Regions from separate parts of the Janthinobacterium sp. UMAB-60 genome, predicted to be linked through region 2. Evidence: predicted binding sites of a transcription regulator. Region 2 holds the regulator's gene; each other region holds the start of a gene.
What was found. The regulator sigma-54, encoded in region 2, starts transcription at its own class of promoters, with help from an activator protein. The targets are predictions, from matches to a motif close to TGGCANGNAANCTGCTTT.

Region 1 (3,694 bases), on a different contig from region 2:
GGGAACTTTGGGCAGCGGAAACCATTTTGTCGAAGTGTGCCTCGATGAACAGGGTTCCGTGTGGTTCATGCTGCATTCCGGTTCGCGTGGGGTGGGCAATGCCATCGGCACGCATTTCATCGAACTGGCCAAGCAGGATATGCGCACGCACTTCATCAACCTGCCCGACCAGGACCTGGCTTACCTGGCCGAAGGCACGCAGCATTACGACGATTACGTGGAAGCGGTGGGCTGGGCGCAGCGGTTTGCACGCAACAACCGCGAAGTGATGATGCAGAACCTGATCGCGGCCGTGCGCACGGTCATCCATAAGCCGTTCCAGACGCATGTGGAAGCCGTCAACTGCCACCATAACTATGTGCAGAAGGAGCACCACTTCGGCAAGGATGTGCTGGTCACGCGCAAGGGGGCCGTCTCGGCCCGCGCCGGCGAGCTGGGGATCATTCCCGGTTCCATGGGCGCCAAGAGTTTTATCGTACGCGGCAAGGGCAATGCGGAGAGTTTCCATAGCTGCAGCCACGGTGCTGGACGCACGATGAGCCGCACGGAAGCGAAGCGGCGCTTCAACCTGGCCGACCAGATCCGCGCCACCGAGGGCGTGGAATGCCGCAAGGATGAAAACGTGATCGATGAGATTCCGATGGCTTACAAGGATATCGATGCGGTGATGCTGGCGCAGCGCGAACTGGTCGATGTCGTGCATATCCTGAAGCAGGTCGTTTGCGTCAAAGGTTAACAGAGAGAAAGAAGAAATGATAGAAATTGATGGAGCGCAAGGCGAAGGCGGCGGACAGATTTTGCGCTCGGCGCTGAGCCTGTCCATGATCACGGCGCAGCCATTCCGCTTGACGAATATCCGCGCGGGGCGGGAAAAGCCCGGTTTGCTGCGCCAGCATCTGCTGGCCGTGCAGGCGGCGGCCGCCATTTGCGGAGCGCGCACGACGCCGGTGGCGCTGCGCGCAGCGAGCCTGGAATTCATGCCTGGCCCCATACGCGGCGGCGATTACCGCTTTGCCATCGGCAGCGCCGGCAGCTGCACCCTGGTACTGCAAACCTTGTTGCCGGCTTTGCTGCATGCGGATGGGCCGTCCACCGTGCGCATCAGCGGCGGCACGCACAATGCCATGGCGCCGCCCGTGCATTTCCTGCAGCGCGCGTATGGCCGCATCCTGGAACAGATGGGCGCAGAGGTAGAGATTACGCAGCAGCGCTATGGCTTTCATCCCGCAGGTGGTGGCGAGGTGCTGGCCACCGTGCAACCGTGCCAGCGCTTGCTACCCATTTCACTGCTGCAGCGCGGCGAACGCAAGGCCGGGTATGCGGAAAGCGTGGTGGCGGGCGTGCACGTGAGCGTGGCGCAGCGCGAGCTCGAGCGTGTCGCCAGCGTCATGGGCTGGAGCGGCAAGCAGCTGCGCCTCGTCGGCTTGCCGGCGGAGCAGGGACCGGGCAATGTCCTGTTGCTGACGCTGGAGCATGAACACGTCACGGAAGTGTTTACTTCCTTCGGCGAAAAGTCCTTGCTGGCCGAATCCGTGGCCAAGCGCCTGTTGAACGAGGTACGCGCCTATCTCAAGACGGACGCGGCCGTGGGCGAGCACCTGGCCGACCAGCTCTTGCTGCCGATGGCGCTGGCCGGTGGCGGTGCTTTCAGTTGCAACAAGGTGTCGCAGCATGCGCTGACGAATGCGGAGGTGATTGCCCGATTTTTGCCAGTACGTATTACTTTCGAGCAGAAGGAGCGAGGCAGCATCTGCACGGTGGTGGCCGCCTGACCCTCGTGGTGACACAGATACCTGTTGCAGCTGTTCCAAATTGATACATGGGCGGCCGGATGTGGGGCATGTACGCATGGCATGGCATTTGCTCTTCTTGGATATTGACTAAAAAAACCAAGGAGACCAGCATGACCTATTCCATCCGTACCCTGCTCGGCGTGGCAGCCGCCGGCGCCGTTGCCCTCACTTCCCTGCTGACCTTGCCGCATGCTTATGCGCACGGCAATGTCACGCCGCAAGGCGTCGACACCACGGGCTTGCCCAAGGTGGGCGACAAGTGGCTCGAACAAAATCCATATCGGGGCAACAAGCTGGCCTTGACGGTCGGCACGTCGGCCTACAACCAGAATTGCGCGCGTTGCCACGGCATCGAAGCCATCTCGGGCGGCATCGCGCCGGACTTGCGCCAGCTCGACCGTGATTGCTTCGGCATCAAAAATGAGACAAAGAAACAGGCTTGCTACAAGGAAACTGACAATTATTTCCTGGCGACCATCCGCCACGGTAAAGTACGCAATGGCGCCGTGTACATGCCGCCGTTCGAGGGCGTCTTCAACCAAGAAGCTATGTGGGCCATCAAGACCTACCTGGAAACCCGCCGCGAGCCTAACTGAGTCGATTGATCACCAAGGAGTCCCATGCGTTCATTCCAACTCCCGGGCGCGCGCGCGATGCTTTCGCTCGCTTGCCTGGCGCTGTGCGCAGCCGCGCCAGCGCGCGCCGACTGGCAGAAAGTGCAGCAGTCGGGCAGCCTGAAAGTGGCGGTGTATAACGAGTTCGCGCCGTTTTCCGACAAGGGCACGGGCATCGATATCGACATTGCCGAAGCGCTGGCCAAAAAACTGGGTTTAAAGCTGAGCTTGCTACCCTTTCCCGCTGGCGAAAACCTGAACGACGATTTGCGCAATATGGTGTGGAAAGGCCATTACCTCGGTTATGGTCCCGCCGATGTGATGCTGCACGTGCCAGTCGACAAGAAGTTGATGGCTGACAACGACAAGGTCGAGATCTTTGCGCCGTATTACGTGGAAACCGTGCGCCTGGCGCGCAGCGCGCAAGCCGTGCCGCAGTTCGATGGCGTCGCTTCGCTGGCAGGCAAGCGTATCGGCGTGGAAAAGGTCTCGATCGCCGCCATGCTGATGCTCGGTGAAGACAATGGCAAGTACCGCGACGACGTGCGCATCTTCGACACGGCGGCCGAAGCCTTGCAGCAATTGCAGGCCGGCAAGCTCGACGCCGTGCTGGCGAACCGTTCGGAAATCGAATCGGTGCTGAAAAGCGATCCCGCTTTCCCCTTGAGCGAAGTGGCGTTCGCCCGCTTGCCGCGTGCCGGCTGGGCCGTGGGCCTGGCCGTCAGCCGCCAGCAGCTCGACGTGGGCAAGTTGCTGCAGGCAGCCATGAATGAGATGGCGGCCAGCGGCGAATTGAAAGCCATTTTTGAAAAGTATGGCGTGAAGGAAGCGCGGCCGTAACAGGCCATGCTGGATGGCGAAGCCCGCGCATTGGAAGATGCGCGGGCTTTTTCTTTAGAAGCTGTATTGCGCGCTCACGCCCAACAACCAATTGCGGCCTGGCGCCGCTTCATAGTAGCGCTTGTTGCTGTCGCCGACGATGACGGAGCCCACGTAGGTCTTGTCGAAAAGATTGTTCAGGCGGGCAAACTCCTTGAAGCGCCAATTCCCTACGTTTTGTTTGGCGTTGAAGCGCGCATTGAACACCGTGTAGCCGGGCGCCGGCTTTTCGCTGTTGCTGTCCTCCGCATACACCTGATTGCTGGCCACGCTTTCCAGCGCCGCGCCGAAACGGTCCAGCGTATCTTTCCAGGCCAGTTCCGCGAACAGGTTGGCGCTGGGCACGCCCGGCAAACGGCTGCCTTCGCGCACGCTGCCAAACGCCTGGTCATACACGGCGTGCAGGCT
Region 2 (3,694 bases):
CGCCGAAACCGCGCCCGGCCGCGGCGGCAAAATGACAGAATGAAACAAGGAAACCATACTATGAAGAATATCTTGCTGTTGACCGTATTTTCTCTGGCCGTGATGGGCGTGGCGCATGCCGAAAAGGCCGATTCCGAGAAGGAAGCCGTCATCACGGCACGTAGCGGCCACGTCGATGACGTCAAGCAGGTGCGCACGCTGACGGGCGATGTCGTGCTGGTGAAAGGGACGCTGACCATGAAGGCGGGCCGGGCCCTGATCACGGAAGACCCGCAAGGCTACCAGTTCATCACGTTCTGGGCCGATCCCGGCAAGCTGGCCACCTTCCGCCAGAAGCGCGATGGCGCGGGCGACCTGTGGGTCGAAGGCGAGGCGGAGCGCGTGGAATACGACAACAAGACGGAAGTGGTGAAACTGTTTTCCAAGGCCAAGCTGACGCGCCTGGAAGGCACGAAAGTGACCGACGTGGCCAACGGCGCCTTCATCTCGTATGACAGCCGCAAGGAAGTATTCAAAATGGAAAATTCCGACAGCGGCACCAGCACGCCGGATGGCGGCAGCGTGCGCATGGTGATCCAGCCGAAGCCCAAGACGCCGGCCACGCCCGCGCCAGGAAAGAACTAATGGACAATACACGTTGCGGCAGCACCCTGATCGTTCGCGGGCTGCAAAAAACCTATGGCAAGCGGCAAGTCGTGCATGATGTCTCGCTGCAAGTCGAATGCGGCGAAGTGGTGGGCTTGCTGGGCCCGAACGGCGCCGGCAAGACCACCTCGTTCTACATGATCGTCGGCCTGGTGCCGTCGGACGGCGGCAGCATCGATATCAGCGGCGTGGACATTTCCCGCCTGCCGATCCACCGCCGCGCGCAGATGGGCCTGTCGTATCTGCCGCAGGAAGCGTCCGTCTTCCGCAAGCTGACGGTGGAAGACAATATCCGCGCCGTGCTGGAAATCCAGACCGTCGAAGGCCGTCCCCTGAAGAAGGCCGAGATCGAAGAGCGCCTGGATAAATTGCTGGCCGACTTGCAAATTGAAAAGTTGCGCGAGAACCAGGCGCTGTCCTTGTCGGGCGGCGAGCGCCGCCGTGTGGAAATCGCCCGCGCGCTGGCCACCGACCCGCGTTTCGTGCTGCTCGACGAGCCGTTCGCCGGTGTCGACCCCATCGCCGTGATCGAGATCCAGCGCATCGTGCGCTTCTTGAAGGAGCGCAATATCGGCGTGCTGATCACCGATCATAATGTGCGCGAGACGCTGGGTATCTGCGACCGTGCCTACATCATCAACCAGGGCTCGGTGCTGGCGTCGGGACGCCCCGACGACATCATCGCGAACGAGTCGGTACGCCGGGTCTATCTGGGCGAACACTTCCGCATGTGAGCCAATGAAACAATCATTGCAGCTGCGCACCTCGCAGCACCTGGCACTGACGCCGCAGTTGCAGCAATCGATACGCCTGCTGCAATTGTCTACCCTGGAATTGCACCAGGAACTCGAGCAACTGCTGACGGACAATCCCTTGCTCGAGCGCCTCGACGATCCGCTCGACCGTTCGCTGCGCCTGCTGTCCGACGGGGCCCTGAGTTCCACGGCCGCGCCGGCCGAAGCGCCGCCCCAGCCGCCAGGCCAGGAGGCGCCCGCGGCGCCAGCCGAAGCGGAAACCTTTGACGGCGAGGCGGGTGACAGCCCGGCCGCCGCGGACGGCGGCGACAGCGACTGGAGCGAGGCGAGCCGGGGCAAGGCGCCCGACGACGAAGATTCGCGTCCGCAACTGGAGGCCCATCACTGCACCCTGCGCGAACACCTGATGGAGCAGATGCGCGTGACGGTGCTCGAATTGCGCGACCGCGCGCTGGTCGAGCTGATCATCGACGCGCTCGACGACAATGGCTACCTGGAAGAGTCGCTCGACGACATCCTGGCGCGCCTGCCGGAAGAGCTGGAAATCGACGCCGACGAGATGCGCACGGCCTTGTCCCTGCTGCAAAGTTTCGATCCGCCGGGCGTGGGCGCGCGCAATGCATCCGAATGCCTGGCGCTGCAAATCAAGCGCTTGCCGCACGTCGCCATGGTGACGCGGCGCATGGCCCTCGTCATCGTGGAAAAGCACCTGGCCTGGTTTGCCCAGCGCGATTTCAACAAGCTGAAAAAAGCTCTCGATTGCGACGAGGAAGACTTGCGCGAAGCGCAGACGGTGATTCGCCAGTGCAATCCGCATCCGGGCGCCGTGTTTGCCTCGGACGTGTCCGATTACGTGGTGCCCGACGTCGTCGTCAAGCGCGCGCGCAATGGCTGGCAAGTCACCCTGAACAATGACGTCATGCCGCGCCTGCGCGTCAACGCCATGTACGCCAACCTGCTCAAGCAGGGCAAGGGCGAGGGCGCCATGGGCGCGCAGTTGCAGGAAGCCAAGTGGCTGATCAAGAATATGCGCCAGCGCTTCGACACGATCCTGCGCGTGGCGCAGGCGATAGTAGAAAGACAAAAGAACTTTTTCTCGCATGGGGCCGTTGCCATGCGCCCCCTTGTGCTCCGTGAAATAGCTGATACACTGGGTTTACACGAGAGTACTATCTCGCGGGTAACAACTCAAAAGTACATGCTGACCCCGCACGGCATGTTCGAGTTGAAATATTTCTTTGGTAGCCACGTCGCCACCGAAGCGGGGGGCGAAGCGTCATCGACGGCGATACGGGCATTGATCGTGCAACTGACAGGAGCAGAAGACCCTAAAAATCCTTTATCCGACAGTAAGATTGCGGACATGCTGGGGGAACAAGGCATGGTGATTGCGCGACGTACTGTTGCCAAATACCGGGAAGCGTTGAAAATTCCGCCAGTGAGCCTGCGTAAGTGTTTGTAAGTTTTTTTCGGTTCCTCTGCGGGCCGGATAGGATGGACCGCACGAACCCGATCATCTTTAGGAGTGTGTATGAATCTCACCATCAGCGGACATCATCTCGAAGTGACACCAGCCATCCGTGAATACGTACAAACGAAGCTGGAGCGCGTGAAACGTCATTTCGATCAAGTTATCGATATCGCCGTGATTCTGACCGTGGATAACCTCAAAGAGAAAGAAAAACGTCAAAAGGCCGAAGTCAACCTGCGTCTGAGTGGCAAAACCGTCTATGTGGAAAGCCTGGCGCATGACCTGTATGCCGCAATCGATACCCTGATCGACAAGCTGGACAGGCAAGTGATGAAGTACAAAACCAAAGTGCAAGGGCACGGTAAAGAGGCGATCAAGCATCTGCCAGACAACTCGGAAGAAGAATTCGCCGCCGCCTAACTGGCCCGCGACTTTCAACCGGTTGTGATCAACTAAGGGCGCACATTGCGCCCTTTTTTGCGCCTGGACCTGTTGAACGCAATCTTCCCCGCACAGGCGCTAGAATGTTTGCACTTTCACTTCTTTCCTGCCTGCCATGAGCAACTTCGTCCAGACCTCCATCCGCCACCGCACCGGACACATCGTGCTCGACCGTCCGAAAGCCTTCAATTCCCTGTCGCTGGAGATGGTGCGTGCCCTGAGTGCCGTCTTGCTGGCCTGGCGCGACGATCCGCAGGTGGACGCCGTCGTGATCCGTTCCAGCAGCGAGAAAGCGCTGTGCGCCGGTGGCGATATCCGTTTCTTTTACGATGCGGGCCTGGCTACGCCGCAAGGCGGCAGCGCGTTGCTGGAAGACTTCTTT
Region 3 (3,694 bases), on a different contig from region 2:
TGCCATAGATGGCCGAGAACGGTCCGCGCAGCACTTCGATGCGCTCGGCCGTATCGAGGTTGAAGGTGGCGGCCTGGCCTTGGCCATCGGGCATGCTGGCAGGAATGCCATCGCTGATCAGTTTGACGCCGCGCACGCCGAAGGCCGAGCGGGCGCCGAAGCCGCGCGACGAGATCTGCAAGTCTTGCGCGTAGTTCTGGCGGTTTTGCACGACCAGGCCCGGCACGGCGGCCAGCGCTTCCGACGCGTTGACGCGGATCTGCCCATCCTGGATGCGGGCGCTGTCGACCACGTCGATCGAGGCCGGCACTTCCTGGCTGGGATGGGCGATGCGGCTGCCGCTGACGACCACCGTATCCATGAGTTGCCCAGTGGCCAGGTCAGCTGCCTCGGCGGCGAAAACTTGGGGGGCGAGGGTGGCGCTGCCGGCGACAAACAGGCTGGCGATGGTGTTCAAGCGGAAACGATGCTGCATGCGGGTTCTCCAATGTGAATAAAAGCCTGCTTGGTCGCGTGCGCGGCGCAGGTCTGCATAGTTGTATCAAGCAATATGCCTGCCATGTCTCCATTGGTGGGCGGAAATTATACGCGTGTCCGTGGCACGGCGTTTGCATGCAGCAATGATCAGAGGCGCCGCTACCGCGCGCTTTTCCTGTGTTTTGCCATTAAAAAGGTGATTATGCCCAACTTATTCTCGCGCTTGCGCCAGGTGTGCTGGCTGCTGCCGGCGCTCGCCAGCACCGCCCTCCAGGCCGCTCCTTTTGCCTATGTCCCTAATGAAAAATCGGGCACCTTGAGCGTGATCGACACGGCGACCGACCAGGTGGTGCGCCAGATCGCGGCAGGCAAGCGTCCGCGCGGCATCGCCGCCGACCCGACAGGACGGCAATTGTTTGTCACGGACGCCGCCAGCAGCGCCTTGTTGCTGATCGATAACGCGACCGGCACGCCCGTGCGCACGGTGGCGCTGGGCAAGTCGCCCGAAGGCGTCAGCGCCTCACAGGACGGTCGCTACGTGGCCGTGGCCGTCGAGGAAAACAATAGCGTGACCTTGCTCGATGGCCAGACGGGCGTCTTGCTCGCCGATATCAAGGTGCAAGGGCGCAACCCGGAACATGCCGTGTTCAGCCCGGATGGGCGCTGGCTGCTGGTCAGTGCGGAAGAGGCCGAGCAAGTCGATGTCATTGATGTGGCGCAACGCCGCCAGGTGGCGTCCATCGCCGTGGGACTGCGTCCGCGCGGCATCGGTTTCAGTCCGGACTCGGGCCGCGCCTATGTGGCGTGCGAACTGGTCAACGCCGTCTACGTGATCGACATGGCCGCGCGCAAGGCCGTCGCCACCGTTCCTGCAGGCAAGAATGCCAACGGCATCGTGGTCCACCCCGGCGGCAAGCAGGTGTATGTCTCGAATGGCGCGGATGGCACGGTGATGGTGATCGATACGGCCAGCAACGAGGTCACGGCCACCATTGCCGTCGGCAAGCGCCCGTGGAACATGGCCATCACGCCCGATGGCAGCAAGCTGTACGTGGCCAATGGCCGCTCGAACAGCGTTTCCGTCATCGATACGGCCAGCGCGCGCAAGGTGGCCGATATTGCCGTGGGCGAATTGCCATGGGGCGTGGTGATCCGTTAGGCAAGCTGGAACAAGTGTTCCAGTCTGGTACACCTGTTCCATTGTGCAGCGGCGATGGCGCGCTACGGCAGCAATTGAACCCGCCGATATCGCGACCAGGCCCTTGCAACAGAGGTAAAACCCGCTAAGTTGGGTAGGGGGACAGCGAGCTGGCACGGCATTTGCGGAAGACTCCGTGTACTCACCCCATCTGTACCAGGACGTTTGATTTTAATTAAAGCAATTCCATTCTAATTAACCCGATAGAGGACGACATGAATCTCGCAGACATCAGCAAACTGGGCGTAGCCAATCCCTTCAAACAACGCTATGACAATTACATCGGCGGTCAGTTCGTTGCCCCAGTAAAAGGTGAATACTTTCCTAACATCACGCCGATCACGGGCTTGCCGTTTTGCGAAATCGCCCGTTCCACGGCGGAAGATGTCGAGCTGGCGCTGGATGCCGCGCATGCCGCCAAGGATGCCTGGGGCAAGACTTCACCTGCCGAGCGCGCCAATATCCTGAACCGCATCGCCGACCGCATCGAACAGAACCTGAGCCTGATCGCCACGGCGGAAACCATCGATAACGGCAAGCCGATCCGTGAAACGATGAATGCCGACATTCCGCTGGCCATCGACCATTTCCGTTACTTCGCCGGCTGCATCCGCGCGCAGGAAGGTTCCGTCGCGCAAATCGACGCGGAAACCTATGCCTATCACTATCACGAGCCGCTGGGCGTCGTGGGCCAGATCATCCCGTGGAATTTCCCGATTCTGATGGCCGTGTGGAAACTGGCGCCAGCTCTGGCCGCCGGCAATTGCGTCGTCCTGAAACCGGCCGAGCAAACCCCCGCGTCCATCATGGTGTTGATCGAGCTGATCGGCGACTTGCTGCCGCCGGGCGTGTTGAACATCATCAACGGTTTCGGCCTGGAAGCGGGCAAGCCGCTGGCGTCGAGCAAGCGCATCGCCAAGATCGCCTTTACGGGCGAAACGGGCACGGGCCGCCTGATCATGGGTTACGCGGCGCAAAACCTGATTCCCGTCACCCTGGAGCTGGGCGGCAAGTCGCCGAACATCTTCTTTGAAGACGTGATGGATGCCGATGATGATTATTTCGACAAGTGCCTGGAAGGCTTTACCATGTTTGCGCTGAATCAAGGCGAGGTGTGCACTTGCCCATCGCGCGTGCTGATCCAGGAATCGATCTACGAGAAATTCATCGAACGGGCCTTGAAGCGCGTGGCCGCCATCAAGCAGGGCAACCCGCTCGACTCGTCCACCATGATCGGCGCCCAGGCGTCGCAGGAGCAACTGGAAAAAATCCTGTCCTACCTCGACATCGGTCGCCAGGAAGGCGCCGAAGTGCTGGCTGGCGGCGAGCGCCATACGCAGGCAGGCGACCTGGAGGGCGGCTACTACGTGCGTCCGACGGTGTTCAAGGGCAATAACAAGATGCGCATCTTCCAGGAAGAGATTTTTGGGCCCGTCGTGTCCGTGACCACCTTCAAGGATGAGGCCGAAGCGCTGGCGATTGCCAACGATACCTTGTACGGCCTGGGTGCCGGCTTGTGGACGCGTGACGGCTCGCGCGCCTTCCGCATGGGGCGCGCCATCCAGGCGGGCCGCGTATGGACCAATTGCTATCACCTGTATCCGGCCCACGCCGCGTTTGGTGGCTACAAGCAATCGGGTATCGGCCGTGAAAACCACAAGATGATGCTCGACCACTACCAGCAAACGAAGAACTTGCTGGTGAGCTATAGCCCGAAAGCGCTGGGCTTCTTCTAAACCGGCAACAGGCGCCACACCTGTAGTCCAGGCGCGGCGCAGAAAGGGATGCCATGAGTGCAGCAATTGCCCGGGTGGTCGCCACCGATGCAGCGCTGGAAATGATGGACAAGTTGCGTCAGCGTCACGGCCCGTTGATGTTTTTCCAGTCGGGCGGCTGCTGCGACGGCAGTGCGCCCATGTGCTATGCGCTGGGCGAGTTCGATGTCAGCGACACCGATGTTTATCTCGGCAACTTGAATGGCACACCGTTTTACATGGGACTCGAGCAATTCGAGTACTG
Region 4 (3,694 bases), on a different contig from region 2:
GACGGCCATCCCAGCCAGCTGTCGCTGGGCGCCTTGCTTGAAAGTATGGCGCTGGCGGCCAGCAGCCATGGCTTGCGCATGGAAGCGCGCCGGCGCGGCGGCTTGCCCGACACCTTGCCCACGTTTGACGTGCGCTTTGTCGACAGCCCCGGCATGCTGCCCGACCCGCTGGCGGCCTTCCTGCCGCAGCGCAGCGTGCAGCGGCGACGGCTCAGCACGCGCCGCCTGCGCGCCAGCGAAAAGGCGGCCCTGGCGGCCAGCTTGCCGCCCGGCTACAGCGTGCAGTGGTTTGAAGGCTGGCGCATGCGCCTGGCCTGCGCGCGCCTGATGTTCGACAATGCGAAGCTGCGCCTGACCATGCCCGAAGCGCACAAGGTACACCGCGACGTGATCGAGTGGGGGGCGCGCTTCAGCAGCGACCGCATCCCGGAACAGGCGCTGGGCGTGGACCCGATGACGGCGCGGCTGATGCGCTGGGTCATGCACAGCTGGCGCCGCGTGGATTTTTTCAATACCTGGCTGGGAGGCACCATTGCCCCGCGTCTGCAGATGGACTTGCTGCCGGGCCTGTATTGCGCCGCGCATTTCGTGCTGCTGGCCGAGGCGCCGCCGCGTCACATCGACGATTACGTGGCGGCGGGCAGGGCCATGCAGCGCTTCTGGCTGACGGCCACGCAGCTGGGCCTGCAATTACAGCCGGAACTGACGCCGCTGATCTTCGCCCGTTATGTGCGCGAACGGCGGGCCTTTTCGCGCACCGACGGCATGCTGGAGCTGGCGCAGGAACTGGCGCTGCAATGCCAGGCCGTGCTGGGTGCTGTGGCGTTTGATCGGGCCGTGTTCCTTGGCCGCATCGGCGCCGGCCCGGCGGCCCAGGCGCGCTCCTTGCGCCGGCCGCTGCACGATTTGCTGGTGGCGCCGGTCAACGGGAGGACGCTTGCGTGAACGGCATGGGTTTGCCGCTTGCCACAGCGAAAAAAGCCGCTGAGGACCTCAGCGGCTTTCAGGCGCGATGATCGCATGTCAAGCCTGGCGCTGCCCGCCTTGCTTGCGGCGCGCAGTCATGCCCAGGCCAAACAGGCCGATGCCGAGCAGGGCGATGGTGCCTGGTTCAGGTACAGCGGCCTGGAATAATTCCAGGCCGCCACCGTCGGCCATCGCGATGAAACTGTTGGTCAGGCTGCCACCGACGAAGCTGTTCGTATTCCCGCTGAGGGACTCCAGCGGGAAAAACGGGTTGGGGTTGACGAAAAATAACTGTCCTTGCGGCGTCAATGTGGCGTTAAGCAAGGCCTTGAAGTCGCCTTGGGCCAGGCCGGCGAAAATGTGTGCTTCGCCCACGTCGAGCGTGTAGGTCACGATCGCAAAGTCATCGCCGGTGACGCCACCCACGTTCACCGGCGAACCTGCCACGTTACTGATCGACAGTGCCGTGTCCTGGTTGGGGTCGATGTACAAGGTCATGCTCAGGGTTTGAAAGTTGGCGTGGATCCCGCCAGCCAGCGTATCGGACTGGCCGGTGATGGTAAACAGGCCATAGATGCCATAGCCATTGAGGGCGTTCAGTTGCGATGGAACGCTGCCGCCATTGGGGCTGCCGAAAGCGGCCTTGGTCAGAAAGCCTGTTTGAGTGAAGGGGTCGTTGCCGCCACCTAAACCGCCAACGATGGTTTGTTCGACGCGCGCGTGATATTCAAAGCTGATGCGGTCGGCCACCACCAGATTGGCCGCGGAACCGGGGACGGAACCTTCATTGACGGTAAACAAAGGACCAGCGAATGCGGGAGCACTGATCAGCGCGGCGCCGATGGTGGCCGCGGAGAGAGCGAGACGCAGGAATGAGGACAGCGTTTTCATGGCATTTCCTTCAGCGTGAGGGTTGATCGGACCAGGTCACTGTGGCGGCTGCCTCAGATAACCTCATACGCCCTTGAAGCAGAATTCGTACCATCTAATATTTGCATTTGAATTCAACAGCTTATAAAAACAGGGGTGCCGTTTTTCGCGCGTGTGTAAAAAAAATCGACGTTTTACCCGGCCTATGGCGCGGCTCGCGGGCGCCAGTCTTTCCTGTCATCGGCTACAGTGGGGCAAAGGAGGTCACCATGCAACTACCATCCCGTCATGCCCCGCTGCGTGCGCACAGCACGCCTGAACCGGATATTCCGCCGCCGCCCGAAGGCGATCCGCTGACGCCGCCGCCAGAAAAGCCGCCGCACACGGATCCCGTGCCCGTCGAGGAACCGACGCCGCCGCCGCCGCCCGTCAAGATGGGCTGACAGCAAGTCATCGCGCGCCTGAGCGCACCTGGGCGGCGAGGCCACTGCCGCGCGCTGTTTATTTCTGGTCGGAAATGGATTGCGCGGGCGGCGGTGGCGCCACGCCAATTAAACAACAAAAATGCCAATAAACATTGCCGAGTGGATACAAATCAAGCGCTAACTGCTGTGTGTCATGTGGCCGTCACGATTCTGTTCTTATAATGAGACATCATAAAAATTCTTGTACAGGAGACCACCATGGGCAATTCCTTGCATAACAAAATCTACCTGGGCCGGCGCCCTGTGATCACCAGCAAAAACCTCGCAGCGCTGGCGCTGGCGGGCGCCGTGGCTGGTTGCGGCCTGGCGTGGCTGCTGCTGCGCAGCTACAAATAAGCGCGCTTCACGCGCATTTTCGGTACGCCATCCGCAGGGTGGGCGGCGACTGAATCACGTTGCCTGTTGCCGATGCGCAGCGGGGCGCGTACCATGGGGGCCGAACACCTGGCCTTTTATGGAAAAGTAATGAAGAACGAGAAATTAACAACCGATGAATATGACGCGCTGGAGCAAGTTGCACGCGGCATCAAGACCGAGCGCCCCAGTGCTTGCGTTGCCCGCAATGCCAAGCGCCTGTCCGGCCTGAAGCTGCTCAGCTATGCACGCGATGGCCGTTTGTCCATCACCGAGAAAGCACAACAGTTGCTGTTCCTGCGCCGCTGCATCATGGGGCTGCGCGCCGTCGCCGCCGATCCGCTGACCAAGCTGGAATCGGACGTGGCCTATTTCCTGGGCAAGAAAGCCCACATCGTGGCGCGCGCGGAAGGCGAGGGCCACGACATTTCCGACAAGGGCCGCGACTCGCTGGCCGACATCGATACCCTGGGACTGTAACAGCCTGTCCCTGCCACCGGCCCCTGGGGCCGGTTTTTACATCCCCCTCACTTTTATTCCCCCTTGGAGAACACTTTGGACAGCGCGATGAACTGGTCGGCCCATGAACTGACGATGACGGTCCTGATGACGCCCGATATGGCCAACTTTTCCGGCAATGTGCACGGCGGCACCATCCTGAAATACCTCGACAGCGTCGCCTACGCCTGCGCCAGCCGCTATTCGGGCAGCTATGTGGTCACCTTGTCGGTGGACCAGGTGATGTTCTTGCAGCCGATCCACGTGGGTGAGCTGGTGACCTTCCTGGCCTCGATCAATTACACGGGCACGACCTCGATGGAAGTGGGCATCCGCGTGGTGACGGAAAACATCCAGCAGCGCCTGGTGCGCCACGCCAACAGCTGCTATTTCACGATGGTGGCCGTGGACGCCAACCGCAAGCCCGTGGCCGTGCCGCCGCTGGTACTGGAAACGCCGGAGCAGCAGGTGCGCTTCGAGCAAGCCAAGCTGCGCAAGCTGTCGCGCCAGAAGGTGTCGAA

Region 1: pedF (cytochrome c-550 PedF) is a predicted target of sigma-54. The motif match lies at 1,850-1,867, and genes of this name have one in related genera.
Region 3: adh (aldehyde dehydrogenase) is a predicted target of sigma-54. The motif match lies at 1,787-1,804, and genes of this name have one in related genera.
Region 4: pepA (flocculation-associated PEP-CTERM protein PepA) is a predicted target of sigma-54. The motif match lies at 1,933-1,950, and genes of this name have one in related genera.

Annotation. Positions count from the first base shown of each region.
Region 1 is NZ_LT607510.1:13,792-17,485, reverse strand. It holds gene K0F86_RS26900 (RtcB family protein) at 1-736, shown strand, start outside; gene rtcA (RNA 3'-terminal phosphate cyclase) at 753-1,772, shown strand; gene pedF (cytochrome c-550 PedF) at 1,904-2,389, shown strand; gene K0F86_RS26885 (ABC transporter substrate-binding protein) at 2,414-3,247, shown strand; gene K0F86_RS26880 (TonB-dependent receptor) at 3,302-3,694, opposite strand, start outside.
Region 2 is NZ_LT607495.1:91,215-94,908, forward strand. It holds gene lptC (LPS export ABC transporter periplasmic protein LptC) at 1-35, shown strand, start outside; gene lptA (lipopolysaccharide transport periplasmic protein LptA) at 61-624, shown strand; gene lptB (LPS export ABC transporter ATP-binding protein) at 624-1,379, shown strand; gene K0F86_RS21025 (RNA polymerase factor sigma-54) at 1,384-2,862, shown strand; gene hpf (ribosome hibernation-promoting factor, HPF/YfiA family) at 2,932-3,291, shown strand; gene K0F86_RS21035 (3-hydroxyisobutyryl-CoA hydrolase) at 3,428-3,694, shown strand, end outside.
Region 3 is NZ_LT607510.1:8,827-12,520, reverse strand. It holds gene K0F86_RS26880 (TonB-dependent receptor) at 1-475, opposite strand, end outside; gene K0F86_RS26875 (beta-propeller fold lactonase family protein) at 680-1,636, shown strand; gene adh (aldehyde dehydrogenase) at 1,891-3,411, shown strand; gene K0F86_RS26865 (DUF779 domain-containing protein) at 3,465-3,694, shown strand, end outside.
Region 4 is NZ_LT607502.1:24,641-28,334, reverse strand. It holds gene K0F86_RS24795 (nitroreductase family protein) at 1-945, shown strand, start outside; gene pepA (flocculation-associated PEP-CTERM protein PepA) at 1,024-1,857, opposite strand; gene K0F86_RS24785 (hypothetical protein) at 2,106-2,279, shown strand; gene K0F86_RS24780 (hypothetical protein) at 2,520-2,657, shown strand; gene K0F86_RS24775 (hypothetical protein) at 2,787-3,155, shown strand; gene K0F86_RS24770 (acyl-CoA thioesterase) at 3,243-3,694, shown strand, end outside.